DNA from 2 places in the Neorhizobium sp. BETTINA12A genome. Region 2 is predicted to be linked to the other one. Evidence: riboswitches for the same ligand, from Rfam matches in the RefSeq annotation. Region 2 holds a riboswitch; the other holds the start of a gene.

Region 1 (10,140 bases), on a different contig from region 2:
GGCCGATCGTGCCGAAATTCAAGCTGCCGGCGCCCATCGCCTGGATCTGGATCGGGCCGTTGGTGAAAACTTTGACCGACGGCGTGATACCTTCCGCCTCCCAGAGCTTCTGGTCCTGAGCGATTGCCAGGACACTGGCATTGGGAAAGTCGGCAATGTAGCCGATGGTCATGTCAGCGGATTGGGCGCTTGCCTTTCCGCCGATGGAAAATGCGCTCGCCACGGCGGCGACCGCCGTCGTCTTCATCAGATTACGTCTCGTCAGCATGTTCATTTCCTCCCTGTAACAGTCGATGTTTTTGAAAGCTTCAGGCCGCGGCCGGATGGTAGACCGACCGCCACACCTCGTTGCGCAATGTCGAGAATTCGGGCGAAAGACGCATCTCCTCGGTGCGCGGATAGGGCAGATCAACCGGAATTATTTTGTGAAGCCGGCCTGGGCGGGCAGCCATGACGACGACGCGGCTCCCCAGATAAACAGCCTCGTCGACGTCGTGGGTAATGAACATCACCGTGCGCCGCTCCTTGCTCCAGGTGGCCAGCAACTGATCCTGAAGCTGCACGCGGGTCAAAGCATCCAATGCGCCGAAGGGCTCGTCCATCAGCAAGATCTTCGGATTGACCGCATAGGCCCGCGCAATCGCGCAGCGCTGCTTCATGCCGCCGGAAAGCGTCTTCGGCAAGGAATTCGAGAAGTCGCTCAAGCCCACGAGGCCGATGAAATGGTCCGCAATCTTGCCGCGCTCCGCCTTCGGGTGACCTGCAATCTGCAGGCCGAACTCGACGTTCTGACGAACAGTCAGCCACGGAAAGAGCGCGTATTGCTGGAAGATCACGCCACGTTCAGGCCCCGGTCCCTTGACCGGCACGTTATCCACCAGCACCTGTCCGGACGACGGGTTGGTAAGGCCCGCCGCGATATTCATGGCTGTCGACTTGCCGCAACCGGACGGGCCGACCACGGTGATGAACTCGCCATCCTCGATATCGAGGTTGAGCCCCTGCAACGCGTTGAAGGAGGTCTGCCCTGCGATGCTGAAAGTCTTGGTGACGCTTTGGAACGAGATTTTTGTGTTCATAGCTTTTCCTGCCAGGCGGTCAGCACGCTATCGGTCGTCTGAACGATGCGGTCCATGATGAGACCGAGCACGCCGATCGCGATGAGGCTGACGAAAATCGTCGGAAGATCGTAATAGAGCTGCGCCTGCTGCATGCGGAAGCCAAGGCCCGATTGCGCGGCAATCAGTTCGGCCGCGACGACGGTTGCCCAGGACGACCCGAGGCCGATGCGGACGCCGACCATGATGTAGGGCAACGAGGCAGGCACGATAACCCGCCGGAAGATGGTGAAGTCGTTGGCACCAAGCACGCGTGCGGCGTTGATCAGCGTTCTATCGACGTTGACGACGCCCTGATACGTCGCCACGACGCTCGACAGGAAGGACGCCAGGAAAATGACGAAGATCTTCGGTGTTTCATCGATGCCCATGGTGACGATCGCCAGGGGGATGATGGCAAGCGGCGGGATGGTGCGGAAGAACTGCACGTAAGGCTCGATGATGCCGCGGGCAATGCGATACCAGCCCATCAGGAAGCCCACAGGGATTGCCACCGCGATGCCGAGCGCAAAGCCGGTAAAGACACGGCCAAGGCTCGAAATCGCATCCGACCACAAAAGCCCGTTCTGCGCCTGGATCACCGCCTGCTTCGCCACGGCAAGAGGCGTCGGAAGGCCGACGACCCCCTGTGACGTCACGACGGCCCAGAGAATGATGCCGACAGCCACGGCGGCGATGTTGACCGCCATCATTGCGATCGAACCGGACATGAGGGACGACCGGCTGGCCGGCTCGGGCTTTTCTTCACTCGTTGTGATGGACAAGGTCATGTCTCCCTCCGGGAAGCTGATCCGTCCCGGCAATATCGATGGCTCATCGCGCACCCGCCATGACGTCACGCGTCTTGAAGTTGGATTCGATCAGCCAGTCGCGCATAACATCCAGAAGCTCGCGCTTCCGTTCCGCATGGGCCGGATCGTTCCAGAGGTTCCTCACCTCCTTCGGGTCGTTCTCGAGGTCGAACAGTTGTCCGTCCTCAGAGCCCTTGAAGTGGACGAGCTTCCACCGATCGCTCCTCACGCCGGTCATGAACTCGACGCCACCGGCCATCGCCACGTCGCCGATCTGTTCGCAGAACACGTGGTCGCGCGGCGTCCAGTCCTTGCCTTCGAGCGCCGGCTTAAGGCTTTTTGCTTCGAAGGTTTTCGGTGGCACAATGCCGGCATATTCGAGGATGGTCGGGCCGAGGTCGAAGAGCTGGCAGAGACCGTCGACCGAGCGTCCACCCTCAAACCGGCCGGCCGTCGACCAGATGACGGTCGGCACGCGGGTGACGACGTCATACATCGACCATTTCTGAATCAAGCCATGCTCGCCCAGGCATTCGCCGTGATCGGAGGTGAAGATGACGATGGCATCTTCGAGATAGCCGCGCTCCTGAAGCGAACCGAGCAGTTCGCCAACCTTTTCGTCGATCAGCGTGACATTGCCAAGATAATGCGCCCAAAGCCGCTGCATCTGATCTTCAGACGGGTCGAGGCTCCAGACGACGGAGTCGTGATCGACCTCCACGTCGTGCTGGCGCTTGTCCTTCAGCTCCTGATGGAGAGAATCCAGTTCTTCTTTCGCCGGCCTTGGCAGCGGCAGATCGTTGCGCCTGAGATACGGCTCCGTATAGCGCGCCGGCGGATCGAACGGCGGATGCGGCCCGGGGAAACCGACCTGCAGGAACAGCGGCTCGGTCGTCGGATAGGTCTCGACCCACCACTTCGCCATATTGCCGACGAAGGCGTCGGAATGCAGCGCCTCGGGCAGTTTCCAGTCGAAGCAGCCCAGCCTGTCACGATAGTCGTCGAGTTTACGGTAGTGCTCGCGCTGCTGTTTGACGAGGCCGTTGGCGGCCAGCGCCTTGTCCCACTCGTCGAAATACCAGCGGCCTTCCATATAGCGATCCTTGTTTTCCACGACGTAGCGCTCGTGGAAACCAGAGTCCGAATTGTAGGGGATTGTATGCATCTTGCCGACGTTGACGCAGCGATAGCCGGCGTCACGTAGCTGCTCGACCCATGTCCGCTGCCATGCCTGGCCGTTGGCCAGAACGCCCGTCGTATGCGGGTAGTAGCCGGTAAACAGGCTTGCGCGCGAGGGAACGCAGCTTGGCGCATTGACGTGGCAATTGGTAAGCGCCACGCCCTTTTCGACAAGTCCATCAATATTGGGGGTCACGGCATAGGGGAACCCGAGCGCCGATATCGAGTCGTAGCGCTGCTGGTCCGTCATGATCAGAATGATGTTTGGCCTTTCAGCCATATACTGCTCCTCCGCGTCGCCGATAGCTGGCTTTCGCCTGCCGTGTCAGGCGAAAGAACGACTTCGGTCCCTCTTTCGCTTGCCTCCATTTCAAAAAGATGGCATAAAGTTACCGTTAACGCAACGATCACTCACGGGATTTTTTGAGCTGAGATGGCGATTGAACTTTCCGACAAGGTAGCCCGCAACGTCCCGACCCTTGCTTCGATCGCCGAGCGGGTGGGCGTTTCAGTCAATACCGTCTCGCGCGCGTTGCGCGCCCCGCACACGGTCCGCATCGAACTTCGCCGCCAGATCAATGCTGCGATGGAGGAGCTGAATTACGTGCCCAACCGGCTCGCCGGCGGGCTTTCGGGCACGCGCTCGGACATTGTTGGCGTTGTCGTCACCTCGCTCTACTATTCCGAATTCGCCAACATCATCGATACGCTGCAATCAGCTTTGCTGGAGCATGACCTGCAGGTCATGCTCGCCAATACAAGGTACAATGCTGACCAGGAGCTGCGGCTCGTCCGGTCCATCCTGAGCTGGCGGCCGGCGGCCGTTGCCATCATTGGCGTCGACCATCCCCCGAAAGTCGTCGAGCTTCTCAAGGCAGCCGACATCCCGATCATCGAGATGTGGGACACGGGCGGTGAAGTGATTGATACCGCCGTTGGTTTCGATCACGCACGTGTCGGCGCAGCGCAAGCCAACCATCTCATAGCTCAGGGTTATCGGCGCCTGGCCTTTGTTGGCAGCGTTCGCGAAAACGATAAACGCGCCCAGAAGCGTTTGAGCGGGCTGGAAGCTGCGGCAGCGACGGCCGGCCTCCCCGACATCGTCAAGCATACGGCGCAGCAAGGCGGCAGCCCTGAACTCGGGGAGCGGCTTGCAACCGAGCTTCTGGAGCGCCATCCCGAGATCGACGCAATCGCCTGCAACAGCGATGTCGTTGCGTTTGGCGTGCTTCGGGCACTGCGGAAACTCGGCCGGCGCGTTCCCCAAGATATCGGCGTTGTTGGATTTGGAGACAACGAGGCGGCGAGCTGCGTTAGTCCCTCCCTAACGACGGTTCGCCCTGATCGCGAGCGTATTGGCAAGCTGACGGCCGAGGCGATCGTCGCACGGATCAACGATGCCAAATCATACACCGCACCCGTCGAATGGGAGCTTATCGTCCGGGAAAGTACAGTTCGATAGCTCCCGGCCATCCAAGGCGGTTGAAGCGTTCGTCTCCAGCGTTCGTTCGACATCCCACTCTCGGTCCAGCTCTGCCAGTCTTGTTTCGATCTGCATCGCGATCTGACAAATGTCGATCATCGCATTCTCGGGATTGACAACGATTGCGTTCGTAATGTTATAACATAATAGAACTAATGATCGAAGCTACCGTCAATCTGGAGACAAGTCATGTCACGGCAGAAATCTCAACCAACTCCGGTGACCGTTTTAACCGGCTATCTCGGTGCTGGCAAAACCACGCTTCTCAACCGCATCCTGATGGAGCCGCACGGAAAGAAGTTCGCCGTCGATGAGATCGGGATCGACAGGCCAGGGCCGTCACCCGCCTCGTCTTTTCTCACTCGAAACCGTCTGCTAGCTGCTGTCGCATCAGGTCTTATCTTCGCGGCGTCCGGAGCGTTTGCCGATGAAGATCATGAGACGACGGAGGCATGGCGCCTGTTTGTCGGCGATCACACGAACCCGGTCGTGCGTGCCATCAACTTCGAGAACGGCAAGGAACTCGGCCGCTATGACGTCAAGGGTCCCGCGGCCCTGACCGCCAGCGCGTCCGGCCAGACCGTATTCGCCACGCAGTCGGATCATGACATCATGCACGTCCTCAAGACTGGCATCGATTTCTCCGATCACGGGGAGCATCGGGACCTGGAGGTTTCCGAGGTGGGGCTGTTGCCCGTGACTTTCGAGGGCAAGCGTCCTTTCCACGTCGTTCCGCATGACGACCATGCGATCCTCTTCTACGATCGAGGCGGCAAGGCGGATATCATCGACGAAGCGGCTCTTCTCGAAGGCAGGGCTGACGTGAAGACAATCGACACGACGAAGCCGCATCACGGCGTAGCGGTAACGATGGGTCGTTTCGTGCTGGTGTCGGTTCCAAACACCGAAGTCGAAACCAAGCCCGACGAATTGCCGCCTCGGGTCGGACTTCGCGTCGTTGACGAGACGGGCAGGCAGCTCGGCGACGTCGCGAAATGCACCGATCTTCACGGCGAGGCCACTTCGTCCCTGCTGGTTGCTTTCGGTTGCAAGGAAGGCGTTCTTGTCGCCCGTCCTGGCGGACTTGATGGACCGAAACTGGAAATGCTCGCTTACCCATCTGACATGCCGAAAGGTTCGACTGGTACCTTGCTTGGCGGTAAGGCAATGCAGTTCTTCCTCGGCAACTACGGCGAGGACAAAATCGTCCTGATCGATCCGGACAGCGAGAAGCACTTCCGGCTGATCGCCCTGCCCACCCGCCGCGTCGACTTCCTGCTGGACCCAGCAACGCCGCGCAGTGCCTACATCCTGACGGAGGACGGTGATCTTCATGTGCTGGACGTGATCAAGGGCGAGATCGTTCGCAAGGGAAAGGTCACCGAGCCCTACAGCAAGGACGGCCATTGGCGTGATCCGCGTCCGCGCCTTGCCGTTGCGGACGGTCATATCGTCATTACCGATCCGCGGCACTCGCTAGTTCGCGTCGTCGATGCGGAAAGCCTGAAGGAGGTCCGTACGATTCCCGTCGAAGGAAAACCCTTTACGATCGTTGCCGTCGGCGGCTCCGGGGCATCGCATTGATGCGATGCTGCGGCATGAAGCGGCGCCGTTGACAGTCGGCAGAGGGAGTGTAGGTTGGCGGCGTCAAGGTTCTTCCATCCCGCGATGGAAGCTAAGAGGGAATCCGGTAAAAACCGGAGCTGTCCCGCAACTGTGAGCGGTGAGCCGTTCGTCCAACATGTCACTGGCAGCCAATGCCGGGAAGACGGGCGATCAAGGCTTTGACCCGCGAGCCAGGAGACCTGCCTGACAATAGAAATTCCGTGGTCGGGGTGTGCCACAGGAATGACGGTTCCGTCGGGCTATCCCTGCCTGCCGCAACCCTCATTTTTGCTGCCTCCTCCTTTGAGTGAGACGAAGGCAGTGAAAACACAGGGATTATCTTCCCAGAACGTATCCGGGCGCGCCGTCCTGCTGATTGCGAAATCCGCCTTTGCGGCATCGCCGCATCTGGAAATGCAACGGCTCGCGAAACTTGCAGCCGGCGTGACCGGAGCCGGAACGGTTCGGGTCGCCTTTACCGAACAGGGTACCCCCTCCCTGCGCGACGCGCTGTCCGATCTGCTCGACGAGGATGTCGAAACCGTCGTTATCGTGCCGCTCGTCCTGCCCATGGAGCCGAGCGTCCTTATCTGGCTGACGAAATCGCTGAAGCGCTGGAAAGCGGCCGATAGCCGGCGCTGGCCGGCCCTTTCGATCACCCGGGATATCGCCTCGAGCACGCTGATGGCGCGGCTGATCGGCGAACTGCTCGAAACCGCCGAAGCACTGGACGTGCCGCAGACCAACACGCCGCCCGTTGCCGAGGGATCGCTCGTGCCGGCCCAGAAACGCCGCGTGCTCGTCTGCCAGGGCGGTCCCTGCAACGCGGCCGGAGCCGATGTGATCTGGGGACATCTGCGCAACCAGCAGGAGCGGCAGAAACTGCGCACTGCCGGCGACGGCACGATGACCGCAAAATCCACCTGTCTCGGTCCCTGCAATCTGGCGCCCGTGCTGCAGGTATTTCCGGAAGGAACCTATTACGGCGGCGTCAACGAAGATGCGATCGACCGGATCATCGGCGAGCACCTGCTCGGCGGTGGGATCGTCGAGGACTTCGCCTATCACCCAACGGGCCGCAAGCAGCGGCTTCGCGCCCCATCCGAACAGAACAAGAGGAAAGAGAATTGACGTCGCACACTCTATCGCGCCTGGCCGCCGCCTGGCTCAGTGCCGCCATCTTTGTCACCGCAGGCACTGTCTTCGCTGCCGAGCCGGTTCGCGTCGGCGCCACCTACATCACCAGTGGCACGGATCCGGCCAAGGGCTCGAACGGCTGGGCGCTGGTCAGCCATGGCGTCGGCGAGAACCTCTTCACCGTCGATCGGGACGGCAAGCTCGTGCCGGAGCTGGCCGAGAAGGCGGAGCGCATCGCAGACCTGACCTGGACCGTGAGCCTGAAACCCGGCCGCCTGTTTTCCGATGGCACGCCCGTCACCGCCAAGGCACTGGCAGCCGGTTTCGATACAACGTTCGCCAACAACAAGGCGGCGCTCGCGACCGGCGGCAAGCTGACCTTCGAGGCGGGCGACGACCTGACACTGAAGGTGACGACCGAAAAGCCGGTGCCGTTCATTCAGGCACTCTTCGCCGAATGGCCGCTGATTGCCTACAAACCCGTCGGGGCCGGCAATGCCGTGTTCAGCGGTCCTTACCGGATCTCCGGCTTCAAGACGGATGCCGCGATCACGCTGGAGCCCAACGTGCATTTCGCTGGCGCCGACCAGCGTTCGCCGGTCAATTTCCGCAAGTTCGGTGATGCCCAGACCCTGACGCTGGCGCTGGAAGCAGGCGAACTCGACATGGCCTTCGGCTTGCCGTCGGAAGTCGTTACCCGGCTCAAGACAAACCCGGACCTGACGATCAAGTCGTTCCCGGTCGGGTACCAGTATCTTGCTTTCTTCAATACCGCCCGGCCGCTGATGGCTGACGTGAAGGTGCGCCGGGCGATCGATCTGGCCTTCGACCGCAAGGAGCTTGCAGCCGCGATCAACGGCGGCGAACCGGCCACCGGTGCCTACGCCGCCTATTTCCCCTTTGCCGGCAGGGAGGCACGCCCGACCGATCTTGCCAGGGCAGCAGCGCTCCTCGACGAAGCCGGTTGGGCAAAAGGCGGCGGCGGCATGCGCGAAAAGGGCGGCACGCCGCTGCGCCTGCTGGTCATCACCTATCCGCAGCGCCCGGATCTCGTCACCATGCTGCCGGTGGTCAAGGCGGAACTCGCCAAGATCGGCATCGCGGTCGATACGCAGGTGGTAGAGAGCATCCAGCAGGTAGCTTCGGCCGGCGACTTTGACATCGCGCTCTGGGCGCAGCACACGGCCCCGAGCGGCGACGCCGCCTTTTTCCTGAACTCGATGCTGAGAAGCAGCGCTTCGCTGAACTATGCGAAATATGCCTCGCCGGACTTCGACGCGATCCTCGACCGGTTTGCGACCGAGGGTGATCCGGCAAAGCGGGTGGCGATCGCGCTGGATGCTCAGCAGAAAGTCTTCGCCGATGCGCCCGTCTCCTTCCTGGTATCGCCCGTCTGGTATGTCGGCCTGTCGACGCGGCTGAAGAACTACGAGCCGTGGGGATCCGACTACCACGTCCTGCGCGCCGATATCGGCGAGGCGGAGTAGGCCACGTGATGCGACTGGCCCGGTTCGGCATACAATCGATAGCGGGGTTGCTGGCGGTTTCGCTCGCCTCTTTCTCGGTCATCACCTTGATGCCGGCCGATCCGGTTGCGATCGCCATTCGCGTCTGGAGCCTGCCGGCGACGGAGGAAACCGTCGCAGCATTGAGGGCGGAGTGGGGCCTCGATCAGCCCGTGCCGCTTCGCTATCTCCATTGGCTGGCAGATTTCCTCGGCGGAGATTGGGGCCGTTCGTTTCGGACTGGAGAGCCCGTACTTGCCGAATTCGTTGAACGGCTGCCGGTTTCGCTGTCGCTCGGTCTCGCCGGCCTGGCGCTGGCGATCGCGCTGGCAATTCCGCTCGGGTTCTTCTCAGCGGCCTATCCCGGGGGTATCGTCGATCGGATGAGCCGGGCTCTGTCGGTCTTCGTCCAGGCAGTGCCGGCCTTCTGGCTGGGCCTTGTCCTTCTCTGGGTCTTTGGTGTGCAGTTGCGCTGGGTCAGACCCTTCGCCAATGATTGGACGGCAATCGTCCTGCCCGTCCTGCTGATCGCGCTGCATTCGGTTGCCGTTCTCTCCCGCGTCTATCGGCGCGACTTGAAGGAAACCGCCGGCCAGCCGCATTTCCGCACGGCTCTTGCCAAGGGCCTGTCGGAACGCCAAGCGCTCTGGCGGCACGGCCACCGCAGCGCGCTCTATGCCCTCCTGTCGGCAGTCCGTTCCGAAGCGGGCTGGGTGATCGGCAGCACCGCGACCATGGAAATCCTCTTCGGGCTTGCCGGCATCAGCCAATTCCTGGTGCAGAGCATCGCGGCGCGCGACCAGATGGTGCTGCAGGCCTATGTCATGGTCATCGCCATCTGGATGCTTGTGATGAATGCCGGCGCCAATCTCGCCATGCGCCTTCTCGATCCGCGTCTCGCCTAATGTCCCGGCTGGTCATGCTCGCGGCGCTCGCCGTTTTTCTCTGTGTCGGTGGTTTTTGGCAGCCATATGATCCCGATACGGTGGACATGCTTGCCCGTCATTCCGGCATGACCGCCCGCCATCTGCTCGGTACCGATCATCTCGGTCGCGATCTTCTATCCCGTATCATGGCCGGCGGCTGGCGGACGGCCTGCGTCATCCTCTCGGTCGGTGCGATCGGCTTTTTCGCGGGCACGCTGCTTGGCACCGCCGCCGCCGTCCTTGGTGGCTGGCGCGAGAAGGTGATCCTGCGCTTCTGCGAGTTCTTCATCATGATGCCGACGCTCATCGTCGCACTGACAGCGGCGGCGATTTTCGGCCTGTCGCCGCTCAGCGCCGGACTGGCGCTCGGCTTGGCTGGCGTCGGGCCGCATGCGC
Region 2 (10,140 bases):
CACCATCAGCATCGGAATGCGATAGGCGTCCGACCAGCTCCGCCAGTCGGCAGCGATGTCGCAGAGGTCGTGGGCGACGAGCAGCGGAATGCAGAGATCCGGATCGTCGTGATGCAGTTCGAGCGTGACCGTCACTTCACCGTCGCCGTGGTCTATGGCGCGGGCCGCAACCCCTTTGAAGGCGCGGGCGGGCAGGGCGAAGGAGAGCGGCAGGCCGCTTGCGGGGAGGATCTTACGCAGCACTGCGCCGCGTTCGTCGATGGTGATGGAGACATCTCCTGATGTCTCGCGCAGCGCATAGGTAACCTGCTGCGGGAAACGAGACGGATCGAGCCTGAATGTCGACCCTGCCCAGACGGGCTTCAGAACAGTGTTGGTCATCGATATGCTACCCTTGTTTTACCTGAGAGCCGTTGCCGGTTTCTCTACGGGACTTTTGTCCTCTGATAGCCAAAGCATAGGGCGGGCCATGTTCGAGACTGCTTAAAAATAGCGGTTAAAGAAGCCTTGCCTGCCTGGATGGTTAGCAAAAGGGCTCGGATTTGGGTTTCCGGAAAGTGAATCGCGGCATTGCTGTGCAGGCCTGGGACATTCCGACCGGGACATCGAAACGCTTTCGAAAAGCCACGGGCAAGGCTAGACTGCGATGATTGCGGCAGCATAATTCCGAGTCGTGAGGCCCTTCCATGGTATCGACCTATCTCACCTTTGATCTTGTCAATCGCGACATGCAGAAGAGCCTGAAAAACATTGCCGGGCAGACGACGGTCGTCAACGACACGAAGTACTATCAGGACAATATCGGCAAGGTGAAAACCGTCGATGAGTTCCTCGGCAACTATCGCCTCTATTCCTATGCGATGCAGGCCCATGGTCTGGACGACATGATCTACGCCAAGGCGTTCATGAAGCAGGTGCTGGAAAGCGATCTCAGCGACGACAACAGCTTTGCAAACCGCCTGACCGACGACCGTTACAAGGATATCGCCGCAGCCTTCAATTTCGGCGTTTCCAATGGAGAGGGGGCAGCCGCCCAGTCCAACGGCCAGATGGACGAACTCTTCGATACCTACGACCAGACGATCGCAGCCCAGAACGATACGCTCGAGGAAGATACCCGCTATTTCAAGGTCATGCTGGGCGGGACCGGCAATATCACCAATGTCGATCAGCTGCTGGCCAACCCGAGGCTCCGCGACTACTTGTTCACGGCCTATGGCATCGATACCAAATATTACAACTACAATGCCATCCGCGGCGTGCTGACCAGCGACCCGGCCGATCCGACCAGCTTTTACAATACCGCCTATGGCAACAATCTCGACCAGTACAATGCGGCGAAAACCGAAGACACGGAGCTTGCCGAGCGGCTGAGCCTCAGCACCGGCATTCCCACGCTGCAGGATTCGATCGCGCTCGGCCAGCAGAAGAAAACCGATCTCGAAACCCAGATCGCCGCCAAGCAGGACGAACTGAACAATGGCGGTGATCCGGCGGTGATCCAGCCGCTGATCGACGCGATGCAGACGGAGCTGACCAATACGGTGCAGGCAATCCAGACGGACCAGGATAACCTGACGACGTCGCAGACGCGTTATACCGAACTGGATGGCAGGCTGGTGCCGATCGCCCAGACGGACTCGCGGCGCGCCGAACTCGCGACCATCATCAGCGCTGGGGCGTCCGATGCGCCTTATCTCGCATTGATGAAATCGCTCGCCGAGGATTTCAGCTTCAACGCGGACGGCTCTGTGCCGGCAGGCGGTGCGGTCACGCCGGAAAAATTGCTGGAGATTGTCGGAGGCTTCTTCAACAAGCAGACCCGGATCACGCATGCCGAGGCGATGTTCAATCAGGAGCTCTTCGAGCAGAAGCTCAAGACGGCTACCAACGTCAGCGATTTCATCAATGATCCCCGGCTTCTCAAATATATCAAGGTCGCCTTCGATCTCGACAAGGTGACGGTCGTCAAGTCCACGATCGAACAGATATTGACGAGCGATCTCTCCGACCCAGACAGCTATGCGAACCGCTTTAGCCTTACCAATCCGGAATATTTGGAGCTGGCGAAGGCCTTCAATTTCGCGACCGACGGTACCGTCGCCGCCGGCCAGGCCCAGGACGAGTTACAGACCAGTACGACCCGCAGCGACTATATGAGCCGCTGGGACGACAAGCAGGAAGCGGATCTCGACAAGACCATCAAGTTCTACAAGCTCGACCTTTCGGCCGTGAAGACGCTTGACGACTTCCTCAGCGCGGATGCCGACAAATCCTACGATTTTGCTCTTCAAGCGGTTGGCCTCGACCCCGCCACCGTTTCGAAGCTGACGATCAAGAGTGCCTTGAAAAGCGACCTTTCAGACCCGAACAGCTATATCTACAAGCTGAAGGACGAACGTTTCGTCTCGCTTGCCAAGCTCTTCAACTTCGACCCCAAGGGGGCAGTCACCCGTCAGGTGCTGCTCCAGTCCAATGCGGCAATCACCAACGTCGCCAAGGATTATATCCTGCGCAAAAGCCGGTTCATGGAAGGCGATGAACTCAAAGCGGCCAGGGCGAAAGCCCAGACGGAGGCCAAATATTATACCGACGCGATGCAGCGCATCGGCAGTCGCGACGAACTGCTCGCCGATCGCAAGACGCTCGACATCCTGCTGATATCGAAGGGGATCGACCCTTCGAAGGTTACCAACGATTTCCTGAAGAAGGCCTTCAACTCGGATCCCGCTGATCCCAAGAGCTTCGTGAATACCCAGACGGACAAGCGGTTCGCGCAGATCGTCGGTACCTTCAATTTCGACTCCAAGGGCGAGATTGACCGAAGCTCGGCGGGCGAGGCCCAGAACGGCGGCGAAGTCGTCGCGACCCAGGACCTTTACGTCCGCCAACTTCTCGAAAACCAGCAGGGCGAGGAAAATCCGGGCGTCCGCCTGGCGCTTTATTTCGAGCGCATGTCGGACAGCATCACCGACCCATATGTGATCCTCGGCGACGAGGCACTGAAGGAGTTCTTCCGCGTCACTTTCAGCCTGCCCGCGGAAATCGCCAACATGGACGTCGACCAGCAGGCCAAGATCGTCAAGAACAAGCTCAACCTCGAAGATCTGAGTGATCCGGAAAAGGTCAAGAAACTGGTCCAGCGCTTCACGATCATGTACGACCTGGAGAACAGCCAGAATACGGCATCGGCGGTGAGCATTCTAAGCAGCGACGGCAGCTCGGTCGGCATCAGCTCGGACACCTTATGGGCATTGTCCCAGATCCGGATGGGCTGAGGGCGGGCGGTTATCAGGCGTCGGTGGTCTTTGCCGTCGTCTCGAAGCGCGGATCTGCATTCGATTCGAGCCAGTCGAGGTCGGCGCGCATCGCGTCGCGGCTCGCTTTCTCCATCCGCCGATAGCGCGACAGCAGTTCCTGGCCGAATTCCGTCAGACCCGCACCGCCGCCGCTTTTGCCGCCATGGCGGGTAAAGATCGACGGCTCCTTGAACATCCGGTTGATCTCGTCGCCGAGCAGCCATGCCCGCCGGTAGGACATGCCGATCGAGGCGCCCGCCGCCCGGATCGAGCCGTGTTCGGCAATCAATTCCAGAAGCTGCGCCTTGCCCGGACCGAGCCGCACGCCGTTGTCGAGGTCGATCCTGATCGTGGTCTTCGAAGACCGGCTCATGGAATCGTCACCACCTTGCCGGGGTTCATGATGCCGGCGGGATCGAACGCCTCCTTGATGCGCCGCATCAGGTCCATCTCGATCGGCGAACGGATATGGGCGAGTTCGTCGCGCTTCAGCTGGCCGATGCCGTGTTCGGCTGAGATCGACCCACCGGCGGCGAGCACGATGCCGTGGACGATGGCGTTGATCTCCCGCCAGCGGCCGATGAAGGCCGCCTTGTCGCCCGCCATGTCGGCACTGATGGGCTGCGAGATGTTGTAATGGATATTGCCGTCGCCGAGATGGCCGAAGGCGCAGACCCGCGCACCCGGCATTGCCGCCAGCACCGCCTGCTCGGCTTCCGCCATGAAGGTCGGGATTTTCGAGACCGGCACCGACACGTCATGCTTGATCGAGCCGCCTTCGGGTTTCTGCGCGTCCGACATGCTTTCGCGCATGTGCCAGAGCGCCTTCTGTTGCGCGACGGAGGAGGCGATCACGGCGTCGCGGATGAGGCCTGCCTCGAAACCCTGTTCGAGCAGCGATTGTACCATGGAACTGGCCGTCTCGGCGGAATCCGAGGTCGAGATGTCGATCAGCGCGTACCACGGATGCGGCTCGGAGAGCGGATCGCGCACGCCCTCTATATGCCGAACCACGAATTCGATGCCGATGCGCGGCATCAGCTCGAAACCGGTCAGCGCCGTGCCGCAGAGATTCGAGGCCCGCTCGAAGAGTTTTAACGCGTCTGCCGGCGAGTTGAGGCCGGCAAGTGCGACCTGATGCCCGACCGGCTGCGGGAAGAGTTTCAGCACCGCGCCGGTAATGATGCCCAGCGTACCCTCCGCGCCGATGAACAGGTCGCGCAGGTCGTAGCCGGTATTGTCCTTCTTGAGCCGGCGCAGGCCGTTCCAGATCTCGCCGGTTGGCAGCACCACTTCGAGCCCGAGGCAGAGTTGGCGGGTATTGCCATAGGCGAGCACGGCAGTACCGCCGGCATTGGTGGAGAGGTTGCCGCCGATGCGGCAGGAGCCCTCCGAACCGAGCGACAGGGGAAACAGCCGGTCGACGGCTTCCGCCGCCTTCTGCACGTCGGCAAGGATGGCGCCGCCGTCGGCGACCAGCACGTTGGCGACCGGATCGACGTCACGGATGCGGTTCATGCGTTCGAGCGAGACGATCAGGTCGCTGCCGCCGGTGCGCGGCGTCTGGCCTCCGACAAGGCCGGTATTGCCGGTCTGCGGCACGATCGGCGTGCCTGTCTCGCTCGCGAGCTTTAGGATCGCGGACACTTCCTCGACCGAGCCCGGCTTCAGCAGCATCGGAGAGGAACCCCGGTAGAGTCCGCGGCCCTCGACCAGATGCGGCGCAAGATCGTTCGCGTCGCGCAGCACGTGATTTTCGCCGACGATCGCGGCGAAGCGGTCGAGAAGTTCTGGTTTCGGCCCGGAAATATCCATCAACGTCTCCTCCTCTTTTGCCCCGGCTCATTCTCGCGGGGCGGCGGCCCTCGCCAGCCGGTCGTTGATCGCTTCGCCGAGCCCATGGTCGGGAATGGGCGTGACGGCGATGCTGGCGGCGCCGGTGGCGTCGGCCCGCTTCAGGTAATCGAACAGGTTTGCCGCCGCCTGCGCAAGATCGCCCGACGGGCTCAGATCAAAAACCGCCGTCGCGAGTTCCATTCCTTTCACGGGAGCAGAACCGAGCCGGATCAATGCCTCGCCGGTCTCGACATGGTCGGCATTGAGCCTGACCGCCGCTCCTGGCGCGTAATGGGAAGCGAGCATGCCGGGAGCTTCGATGATTGCCGCTGGTCCTTCCGGTCGGATCACCGCAAGGCCGGTTGCACGTTCGATCTCTTCCACGGCCACCCCACCCGGCCGCAGCAGCCGGATCACGCCATCCTCGACACGAACGATGGTCGATTCCACACCGACCGGAGCCGCGCCGCCGTCGATGATCAAAGCCAGCTTGTCGCCCAGGTCGTCGGCCACATGGGCGGCGCTGGTTGGGCTCACCTTGCCGGACGTGTTGGCGCTCGGCGCCGCGAGTGGCTTGCCGAAGGCGCGGATCAGATCGGAAGCGAAGCCCTTGGGAAGCCGGATGCCGACCGTATCGAGCCCGGCCGTCGCCAGCGCGTGGATGCCACTTTCGGGCTTTAGGGCCAGGATCAGGGTGAGGGGGCCCGGCCAGAAGGCTTGGCCAAGCTTTCGCGAAATCGGGTCGAAGTCGGCATAACGCTCGGCCATGGCTAGATCCGACATGTGGCAGATCAGCGGATTGAAGCGCGGCCGGCCCTTGGTCTCGTAGATGCGGGTGATGGCGGCGGGATTGGTGGCATCGGCCGCAAGCCCGTAGACCGTCTCGGTGGGGATCGCCACGGGTAGGCCACCGCCGAGCACGGCGCAGGCTTGGGCGAGCGCGCCGTCATGGTCCCGGGTGATGTCGATGATTTGAGCCGTCATATCCGCCCGTCAATAACGCGGAGCCCGGCGTCTTCATAGCTTTTTGATGATCTCGCGGAGCATTTCGTTGGAAGTGCCGAGCATCAGCACGTTCTTGATCGCTTCCATCGGATCGTTGGTGCGGAACAGAAGGCCATTCTTGCGGATCGATCGGTTGATCTGCAGCGGCTGGCCGGCCTCTCGTTCGACCGCGACGGCGAAATACATGCGCGAATAGGCCGTGCTGATACGCTCGAAGAACGTTTCCTCCCCGCCCATCTCGGAAACGAAGTTGGCAATGTAGAAGGACCAGCTTACCGGCACGCCGTGGGCAAGCTGCGTTCTTGCCGCCGTGACATGGCAATAGCCGAGATGCGGCCGCTCATCGAGCGTGTGGTGAAAGATGATCTTCGGAAACTTGATCGAGCGATGGAAGGAGTTGATCCGGTTGTGGCTCGTCTCGCCGGCCGCCTCCAGCCTTTTGCCTGTGCGCTCGGCGACCTCGTCATGGGTGAGATAACGGCGCTCTTCCGGCAGCCAGATCGGATTGTAGCGGGCGATGCGCCCCGTCCGAAGGAATTCGGAATGGGCAGCGGTCTTCACTGCCACCGGCGCCGGAGGCTTTGGTGGAGGAGCTTTATAGTAACGGATTTTCCCCTTGGCCTGCACGGTGGCATCGCTCCCATTCGAGCCGGGATTTTATGGCTTATCCCTTAATGACAGGTTTCGCTTTCGCGGGGCTGGAGTGTTGCATTCCGGGCCGTTTCGCCGCTGTCGCCAACGCGGTTGCCGATGTCGCAATGTCGCCTATGCGACACGCCCGCTCGATGGTTATATCCGCCTCGATCTTGAGGTGCCGCCTGTCTAGGGAAGGCGGAGAATTGGGAAGCCGGCAGGGGTCTTCGAAACCTTGATCCGGCGCTGCCCCCGCAACGGTGGTGGAGCAACAAAGCTTGGTACAGGCCACTGGGAAAGAGCCGAAAAGGCCGCCCGGGAAGGCGCCGAGCCCGTCCCGCAACGGACAGCTCCTGAGCCCGGAAACCAGCCTCGGGACAAAAGATGACGACCGGACGCGGCGGGCGTTCGGGACAGGGTTTGGGGCGGGCCTGGGGCCGGCCGGCATTTCCATGTCCTTCCGCTGTCCACATTGACGAGGAAGGTAAGTATATGGAAATTCGCAATCAGGCCCTGCGGCAGCTCAAGAACCGCCGCGAGGGGTTCAGCCTCGAACAGCCCTTCTATACCGATCCCGCCTATTTCAAGCTCGATCTGGAAATGATCTGGTACCGCGACTGGCTGTTCGTCGGGCATGATTGCGAGCTGCCCAAGGCCGGCGCCTATTTCACCCTGCAGATCGGCGATTATCCGGTCGTTATCGTGCGCGGCCGCGACAACCAGATCCGGGCGCTGCACAATACCTGCCGCCATCGTGGCAGCCGCGTCTGCACCAAGGAACATGGTTCGGCGGTGCGGCTCGTTTGTCCCTACCATCAATGGACCTACGAGCTGGACGGCTCGCTTCTGGTCGGCCGCCAGATGGGCCAGGACTTCGACAAGACCCAGTTCAGCATGAAGAAGGTCCATTGCGAGAGCGTCGCAGGCTTTATCTTCATCTGCCTTGCCAACGAGGCGCCGGATTTCGCGCCGGTTCGCGCGGCGATCGAGCCCTATATGGCGCCGCACCGCCTCTCGGAGGCCAAGGTCGCGCATCAGTCGACGATCATCGAAAAGGGCAACTGGAAGCTCGTCTGGGAAAACAACCGCGAATGTTACCACTGCGCCGCCAACCATCCGGAGCTCTGCCGCACCTATCCGGAATCGCCGACCGCGACCGGTGTCCAGGGCGCCAAGGACGATCCGGTCATCGCCGCCCATTGGCAGCGCTGTGAGACGGCCGGGTTGCCGAGCGAGTTCCGGATGGACGAGACCGGCCAGTTCCGCGTCGCGCGCATGCCGCTGATCGAGGATGCGGAGAGCTATACGATGAGCGGCCGCAACGCCGTGCAGCGCAAACTCTCCGACGATGTGACGATCGACTCGATCGGCACCATGCTGCTCTTTCACTATCCGAGCAGCTGGAACCACATTCTCGGCGACCACGCGATCTCGTTCCGCGTCACCCCGCTCGGACCGGAGGAAACGGCGGTTACCACCAAGTGGCTAGTCCACAAGGATGCGGTCGAGGGCGTCGACTACAATCTCGAAGAACTGACCCATGTCTGGAACATGACCAACGACCAGGACCGTCAGATCGTCGAGGAAAACGCCTTCGGCATCCGCTCGCCCGCCTACGAGCCCGGTCCTTACTCGCCACTCCACGAAGGCGGCGTCATGCAGTTCGTCGAATGGTACTCGAACTTCATGGTCAACCGGCTGCAGGGCGACCAGGCGCAACTTTCGATCGTCGCCTGATCGCCAATTCGTGATCGGCGTTGATCGGCGCGGGGCGTGGCTCCAGGAACGGAATCCCGCGTGTGGCGTTGTTTTCTGATTGAAAATCAGAATGAGGAAGCACCCCGCATGAACGCCTTTCGCCTACGCCTGACCGCAGCGGCAGTCGCCGTTGTCACGACATTTGCTGGCCTTGTACCCGCGCAGGCTGTCCAAATGCCGGCTCCGCCATCCGGCATTTCGGCCGCCAGCGATGTCACCAATGTCCAGTACCGTCGCGACTTCCGGCGTGACCGATACGGTTGGTATCGCGGCCATCGCGGTTACCGCGACCGCCGCCCCGGTTATCGTTATCACAACGGTTTCTGGTTCCCGCTGGCCGCCTTCGGTGCCGGTGCCATTATCGGCGGCGCTATCCAGGCGGATCGGGGTTATGGCAGCCGCCACGTCGCCTGGTGTGAAAGCCGTTATCGCAGCTATCGGGCCTGGGACGATACCTATGCACCGCGCGCCGGCGTGCGGGCGCGCTGCATCTCGCCTTACAGATAAGCAGTATTGGCCATCCCGAGGCAAGCCCGGTTGCACACATGCCGCGACCGGGCTTGCATCGTCGCGGCCCGCGTTAATCACGCGTTCAGGATGAACTTCCCAAGGGTTGCAACGAAATAGAATTCCGCTGCATATTGAAATAACTGGCTGGCAAAATAGAACATGGACAAGGGACATGGGGGCTTAACATGACGCTTTTCAAGAAGATTGCGGCTGCGGGCATCTCCGCTGCCGTTCTCGCCGGCTCGCTGATGCCGGCTCAGGCGATGCCGGTGCCGACCGCTCCGGCCGGGATCGCAACGAACGCCAATACCGACGCGACCCTCGTGCAGTATCGTCGCCATGGCGGCGGCTGGTATGGCGGGTATCGTGGTTATCGCGACTACCGCCCGGGCTATCGCCGCCATAACGGCTACTGGTTCCCGCTGGCGGCATTCGGTGCCGGCGCCCTGATCGGCGGCGCCATTGCCTCCCAGCCACGTTACGTCGAGCCGGCGCCGGTCTATGGCGGCGGGGACGACATCAATCCGCGCCACTACGAATGGTGCGCCGAGCGTTATCGCTCCTACGACGCCTATTCGAACTCGTTCCAACCGAACTACGGCCCGCGTCAGACCTGCTATTCGCCCTATTTCTAAGAGCGGCCGATAGGCAAAGTTCAACCCGTCCGACATCAAGCCGGGCGGGGTTTTCGGTTTGTCCGCGGTCAAAGAATGCCGGTGCGTTTCAACAGCCACCAGGCGGCAAGCACTGAAATAACGATTAGGCCGAAGGCATAGGCCGTCCCCGAGCCATTCCCCTCGAAGGGCAGCGACGCAGTGTTCATGCCGAAAAAGCCGGTGACCAAGGTCGGCGGCAGCAGGAAGGCGGTCATCAGCGACAGGATGTAGAGGTGCCTGTTGGTCTCGGAGGAGAGTTTCGAGTCGATTTCCTCATGCAGCAGCCGGGCGCGCTCCTGCAGCGCGTAGACGTCGTGATCGGCCGCCTCCAGCCTGCCGATCAGCCGCGAAGCGGCGTCGTCGAAACCGGGCGGCATCTCGTCATCGTCGGTCGCCGCCGCGCGCCTGAGCAGCGTCAGCACGGTTCTCAAGTGCCGGTGCAG

The links. A riboswitch is a leader RNA that binds a small molecule or an ion and turns the genes downstream of it on or off. The one in region 2 is predicted to bind cobalamin.
Region 1: linked by a shared signal. The riboswitch ahead of MOV61_RS04270 ((2Fe-2S) ferredoxin domain-containing protein) and the one ahead of MOV61_RS06965 (aromatic ring-hydroxylating dioxygenase subunit alpha) in region 2 are both predicted to bind cobalamin.

What each region holds. Positions count from the first base shown of each region.
Region 1 is NZ_JALBGW010000008.1:45,679-55,818, forward strand. It holds gene MOV61_RS04240 (aliphatic sulfonate ABC transporter substrate-binding protein) at 1-247, opposite strand, end outside; gene MOV61_RS04245 (ABC transporter ATP-binding protein) at 309-1,079, opposite strand; gene MOV61_RS04250 (ABC transporter permease) at 1,076-1,828, opposite strand; gene MOV61_RS04255 (sulfatase) at 1,932-3,368, opposite strand; gene MOV61_RS04260 (LacI family DNA-binding transcriptional regulator) at 3,522-4,550, shown strand; gene aztD (zinc metallochaperone AztD) at 4,761-6,155, shown strand; cobalamin riboswitch at 6,205-6,399, shown strand; gene MOV61_RS04270 ((2Fe-2S) ferredoxin domain-containing protein) at 6,498-7,307, shown strand; gene MOV61_RS04275 (ABC transporter substrate-binding protein) at 7,304-8,800, shown strand; gene MOV61_RS04280 (ABC transporter permease) at 8,809-9,723, shown strand; gene MOV61_RS04285 (ABC transporter permease) at 9,723-10,140, shown strand, end outside.
Region 2 is NZ_JALBGW010000015.1:52,243-62,382, reverse strand. It holds gene MOV61_RS06995 (DUF6101 family protein) at 1-381, opposite strand, end outside; gene MOV61_RS06990 (DUF1217 domain-containing protein) at 687-3,278, shown strand; gene MOV61_RS06985 (winged helix-turn-helix domain-containing protein) at 3,292-3,672, opposite strand; gene MOV61_RS06980 (FAD-binding oxidoreductase) at 3,669-5,114, opposite strand; gene MOV61_RS06975 (L-threonylcarbamoyladenylate synthase) at 5,142-6,119, opposite strand; gene MOV61_RS06970 (DUF6656 family protein) at 6,153-6,707, opposite strand; cobalamin riboswitch at 6,933-7,163, shown strand; gene MOV61_RS06965 (aromatic ring-hydroxylating dioxygenase subunit alpha) at 7,266-8,510, shown strand; gene MOV61_RS06960 (BA14K family protein) at 8,619-9,038, shown strand; gene MOV61_RS06955 (BA14K family protein) at 9,227-9,676, shown strand; gene MOV61_RS06950 (transporter) at 9,745-10,140, opposite strand, start outside.